4 regions of the Vibrio sp. QJM3NY_26 genome follow, and region 1 is predicted to be linked to each of the others. Evidence: predicted binding sites of a transcription regulator. Region 1 holds the regulator's gene; each other region holds the start of a gene.
What was found. The regulator CRP, encoded in region 1, controls carbon source genes, mostly activating them, when cyclic AMP is high. The targets are predictions, from matches to a motif close to TGTGANNNNNNTCACA.

Region 2: cdd (cytidine deaminase) is a predicted target of CRP. The motif match lies at 2,104-2,119, and genes of this name have one in related genera.
Region 3: malT (HTH-type transcriptional regulator MalT) is a predicted target of CRP. The motif match lies at 3,261-3,276, and genes of this name have one in related genera.
Region 4: AC3CH4_RS16520 (NupC/NupG family nucleoside CNT transporter) is a predicted target of CRP. The motif match lies at 3,685-3,700, and genes of this name have one in related genera.

What each region holds. Positions count from the first base shown of each region.
Region 1 covers NZ_CM173515.1:3,121,186-3,127,124, reverse strand. The annotation lists gene astA (arginine N-succinyltransferase) at 1-17, shown strand, start outside; gene astD (succinylglutamate-semialdehyde dehydrogenase) at 57-1,514, shown strand; gene AC3CH4_RS13990 (DUF1338 domain-containing protein) at 1,765-2,556, shown strand; gene crp (cAMP-activated global transcriptional regulator CRP) at 2,734-3,366, opposite strand; gene AC3CH4_RS13980 (phosphoribulokinase) at 3,606-4,475, opposite strand; gene AC3CH4_RS13975 (YheU family protein) at 4,553-4,765, opposite strand; gene AC3CH4_RS13970 (hydrolase) at 4,865-5,857, opposite strand.
Region 2 covers NZ_CM173515.1:1,502,851-1,508,789, forward strand. The annotation lists gene purT (formate-dependent phosphoribosylglycinamide formyltransferase) at 1-944, opposite strand, end outside; gene cdd (cytidine deaminase) at 1,112-1,999, opposite strand; gene AC3CH4_RS06745 (LrgB family protein) at 2,357-3,034, opposite strand; gene AC3CH4_RS06750 (CidA/LrgA family protein) at 3,037-3,408, opposite strand; gene sbcB (exodeoxyribonuclease I) at 3,434-4,858, opposite strand; gene AC3CH4_RS06760 (DUF4402 domain-containing protein) at 5,910-5,939, shown strand, end outside.
Region 3 covers NZ_CM173516.1:385,207-391,145, reverse strand. The annotation lists gene malT (HTH-type transcriptional regulator MalT) at 362-3,070, opposite strand; gene AC3CH4_RS17120 (glycogen/starch/alpha-glucan phosphorylase) at 3,639-5,939, shown strand, end outside.
Region 4 covers NZ_CM173516.1:230,211-236,149, reverse strand. The annotation lists gene AC3CH4_RS16545 (HD-GYP domain-containing protein) at 1-384, shown strand, start outside; gene AC3CH4_RS16540 (PTS sugar transporter subunit IIA) at 612-1,061, opposite strand; gene ulaA (PTS ascorbate transporter subunit IIC) at 1,058-2,314, opposite strand; gene AC3CH4_RS16530 (PTS sugar transporter subunit IIB) at 2,324-2,593, opposite strand; gene AC3CH4_RS16525 (hypothetical protein) at 2,879-3,355, opposite strand; gene AC3CH4_RS16520 (NupC/NupG family nucleoside CNT transporter) at 3,968-5,176, shown strand; gene AC3CH4_RS16515 (hypothetical protein) at 5,514-5,783, shown strand; gene AC3CH4_RS16510 (TolC family protein) at 5,898-5,939, shown strand, end outside.

The DNA of each region.
Region 1 (5,939 bases):
GCATGTTGGCTCAATAAGAGCGGCGATTATCTGTCGAAGATTTTAAGGATAGAAGTATGACTCAGTGGATAGCAGGACAGTGGGTAGCAGGTCAAGGCGACGCCATGACATCAGTAAGCCCATACAATAATGAAGTCGTGTGGCAAGGCGATAGTGCAACTCCAGCACAGGTTGAATCTGCAGTAGCAGCGGCGCGTGACGCTTTCTTAGTATGGAAAAAGATGAGCTTTGCAGAGCGTGAAGCGATCGTGTTGAACTTTGCTGAGAAGGTAAAAGAGAACAGCGAAGAAATTGCACAGATTATTGCAAAAGAGACGGGTAAACCGATTTGGGAAACTCGCACTGAAGCGGGTGCGATGGCGGGTAAAATCGCTATCTCTATTCGTGCTTACCACGAACGTACGGGTGAAGCTTCACGTGAAGCCGCAGGCAACCAAATCGTACTGCGTCATCGCCCATTAGGCGTAATGGCGGTATTTGGTCCTTACAACTTCCCTGGTCACCTACCTAACGGTCATATTGTTCCGGCACTGCTATCGGGTAATACCGTGGTATTTAAGCCGTCAGAGCAGACACCTTGGACGGGTGAGTTTGCGATGAAACTGTGGCAAGAAGCAGGCCTTCCAGCTGGCGTGATTAACCTAGTGCAAGGCGCTAAAGAAACTGGTATCGCACTGGCGGATGCTAAAGGTCTTGATGGCGTGCTATTCACGGGCAGTGCCAATACTGGTCATATCCTTCACCGTCAATTCGCAGGTCAACCGGGCAAGATGTTAGCGCTAGAGATGGGCGGCAACAACCCTATGGTGATCACTGACCAATTTGGTGATGCTGACGCGACGGTTTATACCATTATCCAGTCGGCCTTCATCAGTGCAGGCCAACGTTGTACATGTGCACGTCGCTTGTATGTACCTGTTGGCGAGAAGGGCGAACAACTGCTTGATAAGCTTGTTGCGGCTACCTTGAAAATTCGTGTTGATCAGCCATTCGCTGAACCTGCACCCTTCATGGGACCACAAATCTCTGAAACGGCCGCTAAGTTCATTCTGAACGCACAAGCTAATCTGCAATCACTAGGTGGTGTAAGCCTAGTCGAAGCAAAAGCGGGCGAAGCGGCGTTTGTTTCTCCGGGTATAATCGATGCAACCAACATTGCTGAGTTGCCAGATGAAGAGTACTTCGGCCCATTGTTGCAAGTGGTTCGTTACCAATCGTTAGAGCAAGCCGTTGAATTGGCTAATGACACGCGCTTTGGTTTGTCTGCCGGTTTAGTATCAACAGACGATTCAGAGTGGGAATACTTCGTTGACCATATCCGTGCGGGTATTGTTAACCGTAACCGCCAGCTAACAGGCGCAAGTGGTGATGCACCATTTGGTGGCCCGGGTGCTTCAGGCAACCTACGCCCAAGTGCTTACTACGCGGCGGACTACTGTGCTTACCCAATGGCGTCAATGGAAGGTGGTGAAACTCAACTGCCAGCTACGTTTAGCCCAGGTATTGAGCTGTAGTTTTGGCTTTTAAGCTATAACTTGATGAATCATAAGCTTATGAGCTCTAGGTTCATGAGTAACAGATTGATTGTGTAATAAGGAAGCGGTGTTATCGCTTCCTCTTTTCACCCACGTCCGACACCTCGATTGGGCGGTAGATAATAATAGAACAAGTATGTCACAGGCTGATGGCTGCTGACTCTGTGTCCAGCCTCTCCCTTTCTAATCCAAATTACTAGCTTGCTAGAACCTCTGACAAGGAGTCACCATGACGCCCGATCTACTCTTTAAATCACTATGGGACGATTACATTCACAGGCTTTGCCCATCGGCTGAGAAAGTTCATCATCTGCTGAAAGAAGACGAAGCCTTGATTAATGATCATATTGCACTGCGTACTTTCAATGTTGCACCTCTGGGTATTGAAACACTGGCCAAGCCTTTCCTTGAATTAGGCTACAAGGCGTGTGGCGACTACTTGTTTGAGAGCAAGAAGTTAGTGGCTAAGCACTACGAGCACCCAGACCCAAACCAACCGAAAGTGTTCATTAGTGAGTTGAAGGTAGAAGAGTGTTCAAGTGACTTACAACAGATCGTTGCTAAGTTGGTTGAGCAAGTGGACGTAAGCAAGCTTCAAGGTCATGAGTTCTTGTTTGGTGGTCGCCTTTGGGATCTGAGCTTCGCGGATTTCCAAGTGCTAGCAAAAGAGAGTGAATACGCGTCTTGGCTAGCGGCTCATGGTTACGGTGCCAACCACTTTACGGTGAGTGTGAATCAGCTTAATGAGTTCGATGAAGTACAGACTGTGAATGACTATTTGAGTGATTCAGGTTTCACTATCAATGCATCTGGCGGTCAGGTTAAAGGCTCTCCAGAGGTCTTATTAGAGCAATCATCTACAATGGCAGACAAAGTCCCAGTTTCATTTGTTGAAGGCAATGAGGTGATTCCTGGTGGCTTCTACGAGTTCGCTAAGCGTTATGCGATGGCGAATGGTGAGCTTTATACAGGATTTGTTGCAGCATCGGCTGACAAGATCTTTGAGAGCACCAACGGTTAAAGAAAGATACGAGCACGGGCTTTACCCTAAAGATGCGGGTACGCTTCGCTTTGAGAGTGTTTGCGCTTGGACGCGGGAGGTGCTCCATTCGCATCTGCTCTCTAGATCTTTAGAAAACAAAAAAGCCACCAAATTTGCATTTGGTGGCTTTCAAATTTTTGGCTCAGTTAATCGAGATTAACGAGTGCCGTATACCACGATAGTTTTACCGTGTGCAGAAATTAGGTTCTGCTCTTCTAGCATCTTCAAGATACGGCCTACTGTCTCGCGAGAACAACCAACAATCTGGCCAATCTCTTGACGAGTGATCTTGATTTGCATGCCGTCAGGGTGAGTCATTGCATCTGGCTGTTTCGCTAGGTTAAGTAGCGTTTGAGCGATACGACCTGTTACGTCAAGGAACGCTAAGTCACCAACCTTTTGGCTAGTTACTTGTAGACGGTTTGCCATTTGCGCTGAAAGGCGCATTAGGATATCTGGGTTCACTTGGATAAGTTGACGGAATTTCTTGAAAGAAATTTCAGCCACTTCACAAGGAGATTTTGCACGAACCCATGCAGTACGCTCTTGGTCTTCTTCGAAGAGGCCAAGTTCACCAATGAAGTCACCTTGGTTTAGGTAAGAAAGAATCATTTCCTTACCTTCTTCGTCTTTGATAAGAACTGCCACAGAACCTTTAACGATGTAGTACAAGGTTTCTGCCTTTTCACCAGCATGAATCAAAGTACTTTTTGAAGGGTACTTATGAATATGACAGTGTGAAAGGAACCACTCTAATGTTGGATCGGTTTGGGGTTTACCTAGAACCATAATATCTTACTTCCTCTGCAGGGTATGCTTGCCGCTTTCCGTATTTTAGCTAAGCCTGGATTGACTTGTAGGATAAGAGCACTCGTTGAGCGCTGCAAGCTATCTTGTGTTTCGTTTAAGAATAGTATCCTTTTTCAGGTACTATTTCTTGATTTTAATCGTGACCAAGCTACGATTTTTTACGCAAAATTGTGCACATGATCACGGTATGAAAAGTAATCAACCAGAATGGTGTCTTGTTAACCTATTTTTCCGGTTTCGATGAGCTGTTGTAGGATGGGCCTTACAATGAGCTCCATAGCAAAACTCATCTTACCGCCTGGCACCACAAGCGTGTTGTGGCGTGACATAAATGAGCCATCTATCATAGCTAGAAGGTAGGGGAAATCGACGTTTTTGATGCCACGCAAACGTATAACAACGAAGCTTTCGTCTAAACTTGGAATCCCTTTAGCGTTCAGTGGATTCGATGTATCTACGGTTGGAACACGCTGAAAGTTGATGTGAGTACGTGAAAATTGTGGGGTGATGTAATTAAGGTAATCATCCATTGAGCGAACAATAGAATCCATTACTGCTTCGCGTGAGTGGCCACGATCGCGTGTGTCACGAACGAATTTTTGGATCCACTCAAGGTTGACGATTGGCACCATGCCGATCAGCAAGTCGACGTGTTGTGAGACATTGATGTCGCCATCTACCACGCCACCATGAAGACCTTCGTAGAACATCACATCGGAATTTTCTGGGATCTCTTGCCATGGCGTAAAGGTGCCCGGCATTTGATTGTAAGGCACGGCTTCATCGAAGGTATGTAGGTAACTACGGACTTTACCCGTGCCTTCATTACCGTATTGACGGAAGAACTCTTCTAATGCGCCAAAATCGTTGGCTTGTGGACCAAAGTAGCTGATGTGCTTACCTTGCTCGCGAGCCTTACGGATCTCGACGTCCATCTCTGGTCGAGTGAAGCGATGGAAACTATCCCCTTCAACCCAAGCGGCCTTCACGTCCATCATATTGAACATTTTTCGGAAGGCTTCTGAGGTAGTGGTGGTGCCGGCTCCTGATGAACCCGTCACCGCAATAATTGGATGTTTAGCGGACATGACAACCCTTGTCTTTTGAGTAACTTACTTGTTAGCAATCGTTTACCACTATAACACGGCTCCTTTATGAGCGCAGCTTAGAAGCGTTTTGTGACTTGAATATCAACGGTTTCATGCAGCTCAGAAAACACGATGCTGACTTCCTTTGAGGCTAATTGATGTTTCACTTGATCAATCTTGTTTTGCAGTGAAACCTCTACGTCGCCGTAGTCTGTGCCTTCACGCAGCACGAATTCTTTAATGAGGTTTTCCAGTGTTTCTGGCGCAATGTCTTGCCATGGGATGATCATAAATACTTCTCTCTTTTATGTTCATAAATAGGTTTATTGATGTGTTGATTACTGTGTTTAGTGACGTTTACCACTCAGTCCTTAAAAAAGGCTCGGCCATTATGCTGAATCTTGAATACTTTCATAGTAGGCGGGTAATGCTTCTTCTAACCAAAACCTTGGTTTGAGCGTGCTACCGGTAATGAACCCCACATGGCCGCCTTTTTGAAATAGGCGATAATCGATGTTATCGGGCAACACGAACTTTGGAATCACGTCGTCTGTCATAAACGGATCGTCTTTGGCATGGATGATCTGAGTCGGTAGTTTAATCTTATTAAGTTTTGGAAGCGCTGAGCACTGAGCATAGTAGTCCTGAGCATTCTTGAACCCGTGCAGAGGCGCAGTAATCCGTTCATCAAACTCATACAGCTTGTCTATCTTCTTAATGGTTTCGGCGGTGATACCGAGCTTTTCTTGCAGCAGCTTAATCTTTTTCAAGGCATTCGATTTGAGAGAGTTGAGCAGGTACTTTTTATAGAGCTTAGAGAAACCTCGCTCAATACGACTAGAGCAACAAGCCAGATCAAAAGGTGCAGAGACAATCGTCGCCGCCGACAGCAATGGGTCGTCCGCGTACTCAGCCAAATAGTTCGCCAGCATGTTACCGCCCAAAGAGATACCAACCGCTACCTTAGGGTTATTGGGAAACTGGGCGTGTAGATGTCTTAGGAAAAAGCGTGCATCTTCGACTTCACCTGAATGGTAAGCGCGAGCCAAGCGATTGGGCTTTCCGCTGCAGCCTCTGAAGTGCATCATCACTGATAGCCAGCCATCTTTAGCAAAGGCATTCATCAGTCCGTTGGCATAAGGGCTTTCAAAGCTTCCCTCTAAGCCATGGAATAGAACGAATATCGGCTTGTTACTTCGAGCCTCATTACTTGGGGTGTCACCCTCTGGCGATTCGCTCCAAGCAAGATCGAGAAAGTCACCGTCGGGTGTTTCTAAGGTTTGCCATTGAGGGTCAAACAATGCCTGCTTTCTAATAAATCGTGGCACTAAGGTTTGTAAGTGCGGATTAGATAAACCAGCGGCTGCGGTAAATATTGTCATAAAAACAGTCCATGCTTCTTTTATGGGCTTTGATAAAGTGTTGAGCTTTTAGCGAAACGCCCACGTTTTTATTTGAGCTTGG
Region 2 (5,939 bases), 1.6 Mb from region 1:
TGCGTGATGGATTTGATCGGCATACCAGTAAAGGCGCGTACGTGCAGTGCGAATTCCGATGAGTCTTGAGACATAAGAGTCACTAAGCCAGTATCGTGTGGGCGAGGGGATACTTCGTTGAAGATAACGTGATCGCCTTTAACAAACAGCTCTACGCCGAAGATACCGTGACCACCTAGTGCATTAACCACTTGTTCAGCGGTGTATTGCGCGGTTTTAAGTGCATTGTCTGACATGACTTGTGGCTGCCATGACTCACGGTAATCACCATCTTCTTGGCGGTGACCGATAGGCGCACAGAAATGCACACCGTCGACAGCGCGAACGGTAAGTAGCGTAATTTCGTAATCAAAGTCGATGAAGCCTTCAACGATTACGCGACCCGCGCCAGTACGACCGCCTTCTTGTGCGTAGTCCCAAGACTTTTGAATGTCTTCTTCTGTTTTGATAACGCTTTGGCCTTTACCTGAAGAACTCATTACTGGCTTAACAACACAAGGCATGCCCACGAATTCAACAGCGGCAGCGAAGTCTTCAAAGGTGTCTGCAAAGCGGTAAGGAGAAGTGCTCAGTTTTAGTTCTTCTGCGGCTAGACGACGAATACCTTCGCGGTTCATCGTTAGCTTAGTCGCATTTGCAGTGGGAACGACATTTAAGCCTTGCGCTTCTAGCTCTACCAACTTGCTGGTGGCAATAGCTTCAATTTCAGGAACTACATAATCTGGTTTTTCAAGTTCAATGACTGCTTGCAGTGCATCGCCGTCTAACATGTCTAATACATGGCTACGATGTGCAACTTGCATCGCGGGTGCGTCTGCGTAACGGTCACATGCAATTACTTCCAAGCCTAAACGTTGGCACTCGATAGCAACTTCTTTGCCGAGTTCACCTGAACCTAATAGAAGTACACGAGTAGCATTTTCACGAGTAGCAGTACCAAACATAGAAATTCCTTCCGATCTTTTGAGCGATTGATTGAAAACGGGATGATCATACTTATTTCAATGATAAAAGCAAACGTTTGCGCAAGTTGTTGCGTTAATTACAGGTATAAAAAAAGCAGCCCCGTTAAATAGGGCTGCTTATTTGAAATTTTGTTAATTAGATGTACTTAGATTGCTAAGTAAGTCACTGGAATGTCGGGATTAATCGCTTCTAATGTAGATTGCGTATCCGCTAGGTGACTGATGCTACCTTCGGCAATTTCAACCAACGCTGCACTTTCAATCTGATCAAAATCGAAGCCAGCCAGTTTAAGTTGAATCAACGCCACTTGTAGAGGAGGTAAGCTCGGGTTGAACGCTGCGTTTTCAGCGTAAGCACCCGTAAAAATCTCACCCGACGTTAATTGCAGTGAAACACCACTTAGGTTTTTGGTGTAAGGAGCATGGCTGCGGTTTAGTGCTGCTAGCGCTTCTACAACAATAGGCGTTGTTTCTTCAGTCGTGTGCTTATGATCAAGCTTAGTCATTAGGCCAGTCGTCACACCTAAGTCAGCAGGGCCGAATGAGTCTGGTAGGTACTCTTGCAGAGACATTTCATCACGTTGTGGCAGCTGAACTTTAAGTTCTTTTGCTGTGGTCAGTTCGTTCATGAATTGACGACAGTGACCACAAGGGCTGAAATTGATTGTGATATCAGAGATACCTTGCTCGCCTTTCATCCAAGCGTGGCTGATTGCAGATTGCTCGGCGTGTACTGTTTGGCCAAGTTGAGCACCAGCGATTTCAAGGTTTGCACCAAAATACAGAGTGCCAGACAAACCACGCACGATTGCACCAACATAAAAGTCAGATAACGGAGCGTAAGAATAGGCTGCGGCAAAAGGAAGTAGCGCAATACGTAGCTCGTCATCCGCGAAACCACTTGCTTGCAGTAGGCTAGCAAATTGTTCTGGAGACAATGTCGCGTCAAAGTTGTCTGCTAATACGATGTCACTCAAAAGTGCTTTGATTGCTGTTGGAGCACTTTCCAGCGCCAGGGTAATACGACTGTTCATGTTGAATCCTTAATTGACCTTAGGCTTTAATTCTATGCAATGCTCAGGAATTTTCTGTGATTTTGATCACTACTGTGTTGTTGCTGTTACATTGGTTTGCATAATTAGAGTGAGGTCACAGATGAAATCGATTGCAAGAGTAAAAACTACCATTGATATCGCACTTATTGCTTGAAATTGAGTTTGGTTTGTCACGTATTGATGAATAAATGTGAGAAAAAAGCCCAAGCTACCACTGAAATAATCAGGTTATGCTTGGGCTTATTGATATCTGTAACGCTTAAAAGTCGCGAACCAGTGAGTTTAGCTATTTACCAACTCATCGATTAGAGCGCGTATAAACTGTAATCAAAGTGGTTAAGAATAGAACCAAACCACGAGCGAAAATATACTCGGTGCAATGATTGAGGTGATAACCCCACAAAGAACCAATGCCAACGAACTGAATGCAGCATCTTCCTGATTCTTTTCAGCACAGGTCGCAGTACCTAAAGCGTGAGACACGGTACCCATGGTTAAACCACGCGCGATAGGGCTCTTAATGCCAATGAGATTGTAGATTGGGTAAGCAAAAATTGCCCCAAACAGACCGACAATCAATACTAGTATTGCCGCAATTGCTGCTTCACCACCTAAATGGCTCGACACTTCCATAGCAATTGGCGTGGTGACTGACTTACCTAATAAACTCGCAATCAAAGTTAAGTCCGCTTTAAAAGCCACTGCGATTAATGCTGTCGTTGTCATCGACATCACACTACCTAGCGTGCAAGCAAAGGTGATGATGCGCCAGTTGGCTCTGATTTGAGGTAGCTGTTCGTAAAGCGGATAAGCAAGGGCAACAACCGCAGGCTGCAGCATGTAGGTAATCCAGGTGTTGTCTGCATAGTAAGTCTCAAACGGTACTTTGAAGAACGTGAGTATCGGAATGATGATACCAATGCTGATCAGCAGGGGATTACACAGCGGTGAGTTTACTTTTTGACTTACCCAGCGAGCAAACAGGAATACCACGATGGTGAGTAGAATCCACATGATCAGTTACCTCTCGAAAGCAAGCGGTCTAAAAACCATGATAAGGACACCAACACCAGCAACGTGCCACCAACGGCGCTCGCCATAATTGGCAATGCGTTCGCGATGAGCATGTCGAAGTGATCCATCAACCCAACACTGATCGGAACAAACAGTAAGATCATTAGGCGGATAATCAAGCTTGCACCGGGTTGTACCCAGTGCGAAGGAACAATACCAATCACCATGGCGGCAAACAGAATCAACATGCCAAAAATACTGCCTGGGATTGAGGTATCCAAAAAGTGCTGTAACGCGTTACCTGCTGTAAGTGCACCTATGATTAAGGTGAAGGAGATTAAGCAGTAAACCAGCTGGATCAATCTTTCTTTCAAAGTGTTACGTCTCTTGATAATGGAATTAGCTAGCTAACTTTTCTACGTATTGATAAACCGACTTCAAGATAGCCATTTTCTTCTCGTCGCTTTCATGTTCATGCGCGAGGTTTTCAAGGTTGAGCATGTACTCTTCTAAACGGCTCTCATAAAACTCACGACAATGGTTCGCCCATTTCAATTGCTCAGCTTCGTCGAGCGTCCATGGGAAATGACGAGCACGGTAACGGAACAGTAACGGTTTAATACGTTCATCACCGAAGGTGATGTCTAAAGCTGCCAAGTTATTTGGGTCAGTTTCGCGAATGATGTTCATCGCTGTTTTATCAGCAGGTGAAAAGAAACCGTCGTAAAGGTGTGTATCAACATCATCACTCTTTTCGTACTCTCGTTCTTGTGAGTACAGGCCGATCAGTTTTTCGCGGATCTCTGGGTGTTCGCGCAGCAGTGCCAAGTTCTTCAAGCATTGTTGACGATCGATACCGATGGTTTCGGCATTTTCAGCCGTCAGCGTTTTGGCTGGAGCAAGAATAGGGCACTTGTTCAGTTGAACCAATTTAATTGGTACGGGTAGCTCGTCTTCACCCAGTTCACTGCGTTTGGTGTAGAGTCTGTCTCTGAGTTCATCAGCGTCCAGTTCTAACAGGGGGCTTGGATCTTTGGCTAAATCAACCACGATAACGGCATTTTGATTGGTTGGGTGCCAAGCCATAGGCACAATCCAACTTGTGTAGTTGCAGTCACGGCCAAACATGCCCGAAACGTGCATCAATGGTGTCATGTTTACAATATCAACCAGGTCATTCAGCTTACGCTTATGACGCATGTTGTAAAGGTAATCGAACATCTTAGGTTGTGCAGCTTTCAGCTTCTTCGCTAACTCGATGGTCGCAATAACATCGGCCATCGCATCGTGCGCGTTCTCATGTTCAATGCCGTTTGCCACAGATAGGTGTTCTAGTTTGAAGCTTGGATAACCTTCTTCGTTCTCTGGCCAAACAATGCCTTCAGGACGCAGTGCGTGAACAGCGCGCATTACATCTAATAGATCCCAACGTGAGTTGCCGTTCTGCCAGCTCCACGCATATGGGTCGATGAAGTTTCGGTAGCAGGTGTAACGCGTTACCTCGTCATCGAATCGAATACTGTTGTAGCCAAGGCTTGTGGTATTTGGTTTCGCCAACTCAGCATGGATCTTAGCGATAAACTCTGGTTCAGGAAGACCTTGTGAAGCCGCTTTTTGTGGTGTGATACGGGTGATCAGTGCAGCTTCAGGCGCAGGGAGATAATCAGCGGGAGGTTGGCAATAGATAACCAGAGGCTCTCCAATAACATTGAAATCTTGATCGGTACGAACACCCGCAAACTGACTCGGACGGTCTTTTGCTGGGCTAACGCCCCACGTTTCGTAATCGAAAAAGAAGTAGGTCGGCTGATTATCTGAACTCATTGAATTTCCTGAACAGCAAGCGCGGAACGTTTACTGTGGCTGAAGGTTAGTTTTGTTCAGTATCTGATAGTATGCGGTACGCGTGCAACCCAGATCACAAATAAATTGCCGGAAAACGGTGCTTTACTATTCAATCGAGTCGGTGGGGAAGGTTTTGAATCCAATTGTGGCTTTTCTATGGTCACAATTTTGCCTGTGTACCTCTTTTTTACCTATCTTTTAACCTTAGCTGTTGTAAGGCGATGAGTTGGGTTTCAGGTTTACCGCGAATGAGTTTGTTTGTCTTTTACTCTAAAGCTGTGTGATTAGAAACATCTCGTTGTTTTTTGACTGGTGGTTAATCTGCTGTACCTGTACCTGTGGCTAAACCGCTGTGCTTGTGTCTAAACCGCTGTGCTTGTGTCTAAACCGCAGCGCAGATGTCTAAACCATAGCACAGATGTTTAAACTGCTTCACTTGCCTGTCTTGGCTCTGTCCAATCAAGGTGTTTTTCGCAATACAATCCTCTTAGATTTAATTAATTTTTCGGTATTTATGATTGTCGGAGTTAATTTTACTGGAGTGTTATGTTTGTCTCATTTTTAATACTTTCTATAATCCGTGTTTGAATTGGATATAAAGAAAGCTCTAATATTTCATTTTCATTACAGTTTATTTTAATTGTCAGTATGTTTCATTTTTGAGACTGCATTGCAACACGGTGATCTATATAGTAGTTAACCTGAATATAATAAGGGTTTATTCTTGTCTTTTATTTTAGGATTACTTTAATTAAGGTCTTTTTATAGAAAAAGTTACGTACAAAAATAAAGGAGTTAAGTGTAAAACCAGTTTTATATATAATTGGTGAAAATGAGCCAATACCATCATTATTGTTAATGCCATTTATATCAATTTGCGTGATCTTATTCTCACTGCGCCTCATTTCTTTATAAATAAGTGTCAATGTATATATTTTCTAAATAGGATTGTTGTTACTTAATTGTTAACTTTGATTGACTGTTAGGTAACCCTAATAATAAAGCCGATTTTATATAAAGGATTAAAAAAATGAACAAAGTCTTTAAGGTTGTTGCTGTA
Region 3 (5,939 bases), on a different replicon from region 1:
TTGGTTGCATTATGCAAATGCACTTTGCAATTCGCATGACAAATTCATGGTTTTTATGCGATGCAGGGCTTATAAAACGTCGAATAAAAGTTGGCACGCTAACTGCATTATATTAATTGACCCTTCTTAAGCCGAGGGTCACCTAGCCAACTGACGTTGTTAGTGAACCTATTGATTTGTTCACAAATATATAGAGCCAATCGCGATTATTGCGGTTGGCTATTTTTTTGCCTGTCGTTTGGTGATTGTCTTTTTTCTTTTCCAGCTCCTACATTTTTAAGCTCTAAACTTCAGATGAAAAAAAAGCCAGCCACCATTGGTGACTAGCTTAAGCTTTTCTCGAATCAATCTCGATTCCGTTTTAGTACCCCATCAACTGCAGCAAGTTCTCCGCCGTGCTGATTGCTTCTTTACGGTTAGCAATGTTGAGCTTTTGATAAAGGTTACGGATGTGAGTTTTGATCGTGGTCCCCGCTACATCGAGCTCTTGAGCGATTTGCTCATTACTGAACCCAGAATAGATCAGACCAAGTACTTGCCATTCACGCTGGGTGAGTGGGCTAGTGCGCACAAGCTCAGGAATATTCGGGTGATTAACTAAGTTCTCAACAAAGTCTTCATCGAAGTGAACCGAGCGGCTGCGTTGGGTGGTTGAGATATCTTTCATGATCTGTTGAGCGCGATGGCGTTCTAAGTCACCTAAGCCTGGCTTGTTGCTCAATTTATCCAAGATATGCCCGATAGTTCCACCGTCGACTAAGAAGTTACCAACCATACCGGTTTGGTTGGTCATATGAAGCGCTTCTTCAAGTAGCACGCGTGCGCTGTCTTCATCGTTAATTTGTGTACGCAACACCGCTTCAACGATCAAGTTTCGGTTGGTGTCTGTAATCAGATGTGAACGCTGCGCTTCACTCTTAAGGAAAATCAGCGCTTCTTCCGCATCTTCATACTGCTCAAGGATGATGTGAGAACGTACGATGTTTCGCCATTGAAGCTGGCAAAAGTGGTTACTTGCCGATTCAGGTCGAACCGCCACGCTTAGCCAATCACGGATTGCCTCTTTATTGCCTTTTACTTGCCAGAAAAGAATCAAAGACAAAGAAGCATTTGCCGTCCAGTCCACGTGGTAAGTTGATTGACGTAGCAGGTGTTGAATTTGGTCGATAAACTTCGACGCTTTATCAATCTCGCCGCGGCTCAATGAAATTCGAGCCAGCATAGAATAGCTGTGCAGGTGTTTACTCGGAGAGTGGTGACCAAGGATATCTAAGCCTTTGTAGCAACATTCTTCCGCTTCATCTAGTCGGTTCCAACACCAGAAGATCTGAGCGCGAACACGCAGCAAAAATTCATGTAGAGGAACGTATTGAAGCTGATGCTCTTCGATCAATTTGAATGCGCTGTCTTGTAGCTCAAATGCAGCTTGAACATAACCTTGAGCAATCAAGATTTCGCTTTGCTGAAGAATTGCCCATAGAGCCTGATGGTAAACCTGATACTGACGTGCCAGTTTTTCTGTTTGTTGCATCATCGGTAGCGCACGGCTTAGGTTACCCATTACGTGATTCACTTCGCCCACAACCGAGGTTGCGACAATGCGGCTACGATAAACGGTGGTGTTCAACTGGCTCAACGAAAGCTCAGCCAACTCCAATGCTTTCTCAGGCTCATTGCTGTTGATGGCAACTTGGGCACGCAAGGCATTGTATTGGCCTTGTTGCTGAGTATCGAGTTCAATGTTTCGAGCTTGATATTGAGTCTCAGCCTCTTCCAACAAAGTACCCACTTGATCATAACGGTGCTGACTTTGTGCCAGCCAAGCGCGCAGCATTGATAGCTTCGGCTCACTGTATAGTTGATCCGTAGTCAGTTGCTTGATCGCCATCTCTAATGATGAAAGCTCACCTTGGTTGAACATCGGCCAACCGTGTTCAGTCAGGATTTGGATGATCAGATCTGGATCTTCAGCACGTTGTGCATGTCGCAGTGCTTGATGAGGCGTTTTCTGTTTGATCCACGCTTTCGCGGCACTCCGGTGCAACTCGGCTTCTTGTTGCGGAATTCGAGCTTGGCGCTCATGGGCAAGAAACTCACCGAATAGATTGTGGAATCGGTACCAGTTTTTCTCGCCTTCAAGCGGGTAGATGAATAAGCCAAATCGGTTGAGTGATTCGATCATACCCAGTGCGTCTTCACGCTGTGTAAGCGCGCAGACTAATTCGTCATTGAAATGATCAAGTACTGAACACTGCATCAAGAACTGTCGGGTTTCTTTATCCAGTAGATCGAATACTTCTTCAACCAAGTAATCCCAAAGGTGGGCATGGTTAAAGTGAGAGAACGATTCTGCAGATTGCGCAAGGGTACGTTTTTGATGTTGAGCTTGAAGGGCAATAAGCTGTAACGCCGAAGGCCACCCCTCAACATAAGTACAGATACTACCAGCGGTCGTGTCATCTACGCCATCGGCGACACGTTGATTGAAGAAGCGCGTCGTCTCTTCAGTATCAAAAGCCAGAGAGTCGTTTCCAATCTCAATCATCAAATCACGAACACGAAGGTTTGCAGTTCCAAGTGGTGGAGTGCCACGGCTAGTCACAACAAGCGTCAGGTTGTCAGGCATGTGTTTAAGGAAGAAGCGCATAGCTTCGTGGATGTCGTCATTGTTGACCAAGTGATAGTCATCCAACACAAGGAAACATTCGTGATGGAATTCAGACATCTCAGCAAACACTTCACTTAACAAAGAATGCAACGATGAAAATTGTCGCTTTTCTGCCAGCTTTTGGGCATTAGGGCAGGCATTTTGAGTCGCTTTATTGAGTGATTGCATTAGGTAGTTGATAAAGCGAAAGGCATCGTTGTCACTGTCATCAATGCTGTACCAACCCACATTGGGCTTATCTACCAGCCATTGAGCTGCCATTGTGGTTTTGCCGTACCCCGCTGGAGAGCGGAATAATACAAGCTTATAGCAATCTGCGTGTTGGAGCAGATCGAGAACCCTAGGTCGTAGGATTGCATTATGTAAGCGGCCGGGACGAGTCAGTTTCGAAGGGATCCACATGTCGAAGTTTTTCACCTATTCCGTGGCTTATGTTCTGGATTACCTCAATCTATCGTTGAGTGTAATCGAATGACATCAGCCTAATTACTTAAGTCTTCAATCATATTACGTGAAGCAAAACGGCACCGACTATGATCCTCCTCAGAAACCTTGCACTCCTGCATGTTTTTAGGCTTCTACGCCCTTTATTTGAGACTTTGCTCACATAGCGGGTTGGTTTGTGAATGTGACTTCCTTCATCTCAACACGTAAATCTATGCAAAAGATGAGAGGAAGAAATTATTTTCGTGATCTGAATATCAAATTTGATAATGACTTTAATCCGGTTAAATAAAAGTCACATCAATTGAAGGTAAGTTATCGAACGGGAGCTTGTGATCTTAGTCACTCCAAGTTTTTGTTCGAAGTCAGAACATGAGAGTCAGATCACTAACCCTATGTCGGTACGCCCCCTACGCCCTCCCATCTACTCCTAGTTTGTCGCGTTAGCGGGAGGATGTTTAGTTAATGGTGACCATGCACGATATGTGACAGATGAATTAGAACTATTAAAAGCGAGATTTCTGAAATGAAACCAACTCAGCAAAAAACTTTCGATAAAGTGTCGTTCCAAGAAAGCGTTAAGAAGCATTTATCTGCAACCTACGCAACAACGATTGAAAACGCAGATAGCCGCGCATGGTACCTAGCAATGGGGCGTGCGCTAGCAGAATTGACAACATTTGATCTGTTAGAAACTGAAAATGACGAAAAAATTAAGAACGCGAAGAGCGTTAACTACCTTTCACTAGAGTTTTTGATTGGTCGTTTAACAGGTAATAACCTGATCAGCATGGGTCTGTACGAACAGATCACTCATGCAATGGAAGAGCTAGGTCAAAACCTAACGGATCTTCTAGAAGAAGAACGCGACCCATCACTAGGCAATGGTGGTCTTGGTCGTTTAGCCGCTTGTTTCATGGATTCTTGTGCCGCTCAAGAATACCCAACAGTAGGCTACGGTCTTCACTACGAATACGGTCTATTCAAACAGTCTTTCCAAGACGGTCGTCAACAAGAAGCACCTGACGCATGGCGTGGTGTTGAAGGTTACCCATGGGAAGTAGCTCGTCCAGAACTAGCACAACACATTGGTTTTTACGGTCATGTAGAAGTTGAATATATCGACGGTAAAGAAGTTCGTACTTGGGTTCCGGGTATGGAAGTGAAAGCAATGCCTTGGGATCTACCTATCGTAGGTTACGAGTCAAACACAGTTTACCCATTGCGTCTTTGGGAATGTCAGGCAATCGCACCATTCTCACTAGCAAGCTTTAACAACGGTGACTACTTCGAAGCGCAACACTCGCTAATCGATGCAGGCAACATCACTAAAGTACTTTACCCGAACGACAACCACGAGAAAGGTAAGACACTGCGTCTAATGCAGCAGTACTTCCACTCAGCAGCGTCTGTTCGCGATATTCTACGTCGTCACGAAGCAGCAGGTTTCTCTCTAGAAGATTTGCCTAAGCAAGAAACGATTCAACTGAACGATACGCACCCAACGATCGCTATCCCTGAATTGATGCGCATCCTGATCGATGAGAAAGGTTTAACTTGGGACCAAGCTTGGGAAATCAGTGCTCATACGTTCGCATACACGAACCACACACTACTTCCAGAAGCATTAGAGACTTGGTCTGAATCTTTGATCAACCGTCTTCTTCCACGTCACATGGAAATCATTTTTGAAATCAACCACCGCTTCATGCAAGAAGTTCGCAAGATGTGGCCTGGTGACGGTGAGAAGCAAGCGAAGCTTTCTATCATCCAAGAAGGTTTCCACCGCATGGTTCGCATGGCAAACCTATGTGTGATTGGCTCTTACAAAGTAAACGGTGTAGCTGCGCTTCACTCTCAACTGGTTAAGAAAGACTTGTTCCCTGAGTTCAACGAAATCTTCCCAGGCAAACTGACTAACGTAACGAACGGCATTACGCCACGTCGTTGGTTGAAGTTCTGTAACCCAGGGCTATCTACGCTAATTACTGGCAAGATAGGCACTGAGTGGCCAGCAAAACTAGAGCAGCTTGAAGGCATAGCTAAGTTTGCAACAGACGCGAAATTCCAAAAAGAATTCATGGCTGTTAAGAAAGAAAACAAACAGCGCCTTGCTGATTGGGTTCAAGAGAACATGGGTATCGAGCTAGATACGAACGCTATCTTCGACGTGCAAATCAAGCGTCTTCACGAATACAAGCGTCAGCACCTAGATTTGCTACACATTCTATCTCTGTACCACCGTATTCTTAACGAACCTGGTTTCGAGTGTGAGCCACGCGTATGTTTCTTCGCAGCGAAAGCAGCACCGGGTTACCACCTAGCGAAAGAGATCATCTTCGCGGTTAACAAGATTGCAGAGAAGATCAACAACGACCCTCGCATTGGCAACAAGCTGAAAGTGGTATTCATCCCTGATTACCGTGTAAGCATGGCTGAAATCATTATTCCTGCGGCAGATGTTTCTCAGCAAATCTCACTGGCTGGTAAAGAAGCATCGGGTACGGGCAACATGAAGATGGCGCTAAACGGCGCGCTAACTATCGGTACGATGGATGGTGCAAACGTTGAGATTCGTGAAGAAGTTGGCGATGAAAACATCTACATCTTTGGCCTAGACGTTGATGGTGTAGTGGCATTGCAAGCTCAGGGTTACAACCCATACGATTACTACAACGCAGACCCACTGCTGAAAGCATCTCTAGACCTACTGACTGGCGATGAGTTCTCTCCAGGTCAACCAGGCCTTCTACGTGCAACGTTTGATAGCCTACTAGACGGTGGCGACCCGTACCTATGTCTTGCTGACTTCGCATCTTATGTGAAA
Region 4 (5,939 bases), on a different replicon from region 1:
GATTTGCTGACCGAAGAGGAGTATTGCTGTATTAAACGCCACGCAACGGACACTCGATTCGCACTGCAAGAGCTGTTTAGTTCTCCTCAGGTATGTCAATGGGCATCCAATCATCATGAAAGGTTAGATGGATCAGGTTACCCAATGGGTAAAACGGCGGAAGAGCTGGATCAACCGAGTCGGATCGTCGCTGTGGTAGATGTATTCCAAGCATTATCTCAATCACGTCCTTATCGTGCTGGTATGACGTTAGAACAGACGATGGCTATTTTGAGAGACTATGTTGAAAACTATAAGTTGGATAGAGAAGTGTTTGAATGTCTTGAAAAACACGCACAGTACTGTTTCGAGTTATCAACTGATAAAAGAATGTACGCATTTTAACGCTAGTGAATGCTGATTGGTTGTGAGGCGTTGGCGTGATGCACTTGTTAGTCATGCATTTGTAAGCCATACATTTTTGTAAACCATGCCTTCTGTAAATCATGAATGGGCAAGCCATGCGTTTCAATTCATGCTAAAAGATAATTGACTAAGCACCAGAAACAGAAAAGCGATAGCCGAGGCTATCGCTTTTTTAATGGGGGCATATCAGGATCTTTAGATCGAGATTAGCAGCGTTTTAAGATCTCGATGATCTCTAGCTCTGTTTCCGCTGCGATAATGGCATCAATGTCATCATCATTTTGGAACAACTCTGATAGCGCCATAATAGTATGGATATGGCTATCTGAGTCCATCGCTGCCAGAGTAATTGAAAGGTAAACGTCACCGTTGTCTTCCGACTCTAAATCAACACCCTTTTTGAATACCGTCACTTGCAGAGATGCTTCGTTCACACCATCTTCAGGACGAGCATGAGGCATCGCAATCTTTGGTGCTAGAACATAGTACGCGCCAATGTCCTTGTGCTTTTGTTTGATAGCTTCAACATAGCTAGCTTCAATTTTGTTGCTTGCTAGCAGTGTTGAACAGGTTAAATCAATCGCAGCATCAACCGTTAGGTTTTCTTCAGAGTTGATGATAACGCCTTGGTCACCGATTAAATCGAATAGGCTCATGAAACAATCCACCCTAGAATCAGACCAACTACACCGAAGTCGAAGTCAGCAAACGTTGTTGCTTCAAGACCCAGGCCACCCAGTACAGGAAGTAGCAGCATCGGTAGGAAAGAGATACACAGACCTTGCGTGAATGAACCTAGGATTGCACCGCGTAAACCGCCTGTTGCGTTACCGTAAACACCAGCTGCGCCACCAACGAAGAAGTGAGGTACCACGCCCGCTACAATGATTGTCCAACCAAGTGCACCTTGTACTGCCATTGCTAGTAGACCAGCAGCGAAAGAACAAAGGAAACCGATAAGTACCGCGTTTGGGGCTACAGGGAATACCATTGGGCAATCTAGAGCAGGTTTTGCACCCGGAACTAGTTTGTCAGAAATACCTTTAAATGCAGGAACGATTTCAGCAATTAGCATCTTCACACCTTGCAATACGATGTAAACACCACCTGCAAAGATTAGAGATTGCATGAAGGTAAACACAACCCAGTTTTGACCGCTTGATACTGTTTCTACAAACTCGCCGCCCGCAATAATAGACGCAAGCATGAAGAAGATTGCCATTGTTGTTGCTACGGCTACTGGCGTATCACGCAGGAACATTAAGCTTTTAGGAACTTGGATGTCTTCTGTTGATTTTGATGTGTCACCGAATTTGCTACCAATGAAGCCAGACACGATGTAAGACAGTGTCGAGAAGTGACCGATAGCCAGTTGATCAGTACCCATTACTTTTTCAGTGTACTTTTGGCCTAGAGCTGGCATCACAACCATTAGTGTACCGACAATGATAGAGCCAATTGCGACTAGAGCAGTGCCTTCAATGTTTGCTGTAGACAGAATTACCGCTACTAGCATAGACATGAACATTGTGTGGTGACCCGTTAAGAAAATATATTTTAAAGGAGTAATGCGAGCCAATAAAATATTCACAACGAATGCGAAGAACATAATTAGAGCCATTTCATAACCGAATGCTTCTTGTGCTAATGCAACAATTGCTTCGTTATTTGGAATAACACCACTTACGCCGAATGCTTCAGTAAATACAACTGAGAAGTTATTTAGTGCGCCAACAAGAGCGCCAGCACCAAAACCTAAAATTAGGAAACCCATTACGGTTTTAATTGTGCCTTTTAGAATGGTAGAAATATCAGCTTTTTGTGCAACAAGGCCAATGAAAGCAATTAAACCTACCATGATTGCTGGCTCTTTTAATAAGCCGAGCATGAATTCGAAAAAGTTTTGCATAATTTGACCTTACATGAAAGTTTTTAGTTGTTCTTCGATTGATGCTTTGTCAAAAATATTTTTAAGGCTGATGATGTTCTCTTTTCCACCGTCTTTCAGTTGGTTAGCAACGTCTGTTGCCGCGACCCAAATATCCGCATTGCTTGATGCCGCAGAAGATAGATCTTCGTGATCAATCTCTGCTTCGAAACCGATTTTTTTAGCCACTTCTTTCACTGCCATTTCCATCATTAGTGAAGTACCAAGGCCGTTACCGCAAACTACAAGAATCTTTTTCATAATATTTGTCTCAATTGGATTTTAGGGGTTGAGAAACTGCGTTCTCTTATTGTGTGAGAGCATAATAATGGAAATATTCAGATTTCAATAAGATCTCCATCACAAAGCTAAAATGAGATTGTGATGGAGATCTCGTTAATTTGTGTTAAAGATCCAGAGTGAGACTTTGATCAAATTTAACTTTTCACTCGAATATGCAACGTATCTTATTGAGAAAGGCAGGAGTAAATGTATTTATTTTTCGGAAGACAAATATTTAGAGGATTTGTGAAATAAAATAGATAACTAATCGTATCGACCGTAATCGGTAAGCATTTTCTTAAGCATACTATTGACGTCTTTGGTCTTTTTATTTCTTTTTGTTAATTGACTGAGAGAGGTTGGCTTTGGAGCCTCAGTTTTATCATTCTCAACATCTTCGACCTTATCTTTCATTTTTTGTACAGCGGGCAATAACATTCGAATTTCTTCGTTATTAGTGTTGGTTAGTACCACAATATTTTCAGATTCAACTTGGGTAATGGTCAATATTCCATGTTTAACGGATTCAACCTTTTCACCAATCATAATTGATTCAGGTGCGACAGAGCGATCAGTTAACTGACCTGTACGTAATTTCGCCGCACTGATAGCGCGGATATTTCCGGTGTTTTCAAACGCGACAATAACAGTATAGGTATTATAATATTCAACTACTGTCACATAGCCATGTCTATTTGTTTTGAATTTAGCTCCATTGTTCATGTCGTGCGGAGCTTCCATTTTCTTCAAGTGTTTCCTCTCTTAGTCTCGATGGCTGTTATATCTAATCAGCTCTATTAGTATTTTATAGATAATTATTTGGTGAGATCATACAAAGTATATACGCATCTAAACTTAAGATGAATCTTGAAGTATCGGGAAATGAGGCAGAGCACAGAAAAGTAGTAAGAATCACACAGAATTAACCGAGTGATTACGCTCGTACGTTTAAAGGCTTAACATTACAAATTCAACTTCATACAGGTTGTTTACAGTTTTTATGCACACAAATGACGATAAACACAGCGTTTTGTTTAATCCTTGACCGCGCGATCGTTTGCGTTAAAAAATGTGATGAAAGTCTCACTTAACTGTTTATACTTCTTTTCCGGTTTTAAGCCGGTGCTTAGCCAATACAAGCCGTCACATGGATATGTGAATGACCCCACGGACCGGACCAGCTACGTTCCACTGCTTGTATAAGGTGATTTTTACATGAACAACTCGTTGTTACAGTCGCTAACGTTGTTAGCTCCTTCATCGCGTAGCGTTTTGCTTGCGGTTCTTTGTCCTATTCCTTTGATGTCATTCGTTTGGCTCATGTTCACTCTTTAAGGATTACTAGGACACATTATGAATATTCTATTTGGTCTTGTCGGTGTTATTGCACTGATTGCTTGCGCATGTCTGCTATCTGAGAGTCGCTCTTCTATTAACTGGAAAACGGTCTCTCGTGCACTATTACTTCAAATCGGCTTCGCTGCTTTGGTGTTGTATTTCCCTTGGGGACAACTGGCGTTAACAAGCCTAAGCAATGGCGTTTCGAGTTTGCTTGGTTTTGCAGACGTTGGTATCGCTTTCCTATTTGGTGATCTGGCTACTGAAGGTTTCATTTTCGCGATTCGCGTACTTCCAATCATTATCTTCTTCAGTGCTTTGATCTCTGCGCTCTATTATTTAGGCGTTATGCAGAAAGTGATTCAAGTTCTTGGTGGAGCGGTGCAAAAACTGCTGGGCACCAGTAAAGCTGAATCTCTAGTTGCAACAGGTAATATCTTCCTTTCTCAGGGTGAGTCACCTCTTCTTATTCGTCCCTTTTTAAAGTCTATGACTCGTTCTGAACTGTTTGCTGTAATGGCGGGCGGCATGGCGTCAGTGGCCGGCAGTGTGCTGGGTGGCTATGCAGGATTAGGTGTTGAGCTTAAATACCTTATTGCAGCAAGCTTCATGGCGGCTCCGGGCAGCCTATTGATGGCGAAGATCATTGTTCCTGAGCGTAGTACTCCGAGTGACTACGACCACATTGAGCTAGATAAAGCTGACCAAAGCAACGTGATCGATGCATTGGCAAGTGGAGCAATGAACGGTATGAAGGTGGCGGTAGCTGTCGGCACTATGTTGGTTGCATTCGTGAGTGTGATTGCAATGGTCAACACGGGTTTAGAAAGTCTAGGCGAAATGTTCGGTTTTGCGGGCATTACCCTGCAAGCTATCTTCGGTTACCTATTCTCGCCTCTTGCATGGTTAATTGGTATCCCGAGTGATGAAGTATTAATGGCAGGTTCTTACATCGGTCAGAAGATCGTAATGAACGAGTTTGTTGCTTTCATCGATTTCGTTGAGAACAAAGCGCTGCTATCTGAACATAGCCAAGTCATTGTGACTTTTGCATTGTGTGGTTTTGCCAACATTGGTTCTATCGCGATTCAATTAGGTTCGATTGGTGTGATGGCACCAGAGCGTCGTGCAGAAGTGGCAAACTTAGGTTTGAAAGCAGTAGCGGCTGGTACGTTAGCTAACCTAATGAGTGCATGTTTAGCGGGTATCTTCATCCTGCTTTAAGCTAGATTAAGTTAAAGTAGCTAGATTCAATAAAAGCGCTTAAATTTAGTAAAAGCGGGTATCTTACTTACGGAGTTTACGTAAGAAGGGTATCCGCTTTTTTGTGCCTGCTGGTTAGGTTGATTCAGATTCAAACCACCACTTTCATTACTCTGTCGTGTATAAGGCTCACTCGGAAGAGTAATAGAGCAAGCTCCTTTTATCCGATATACTTGAATATCATCAGGTTGCGATTAATAGCATTCGACTTCGATTAAGAATATTCGGTTTCGACTAAGCACATCCGCTTTCGACTAAGAACAATGGCAACCAAGTCCAATAAATCAAAGGTTTCCCCATGAACATGCGCGTTCTCATCGGTCTTATCACTGCCTTTATCGGCTTGTTTGCGATGGTTTATCTTATTGCTGGTGGTACTCAGTTCCCTATCTCTCAGTGGCCGCAAGAGGCTTACCACGGTTTAGTCTTCAGCATCGTATGGGGCACTGGCGTCGCCGCATCGGTGGCGTACTTCTTCTCGGCATTGGTGTTTGTGACTATTGCAGTGGTTTGCTATGCGATTGGTTATAAGATCGGTGGGCTCTTTTCTAGCAAGTCAGAAGCATAAAACAGAAGTTTAAACGTACACTTTTTGCATTTTCTTTTAGGGTTAACGTTCGCCTTAACCCTCCCTTAACCTCCAGCTCGTTATCTTGCCTCCATTCTTACAGGAGACAAGAAGATGAAATTGAATCTTCCTTTAAAACATTCCCTTATTTCACTT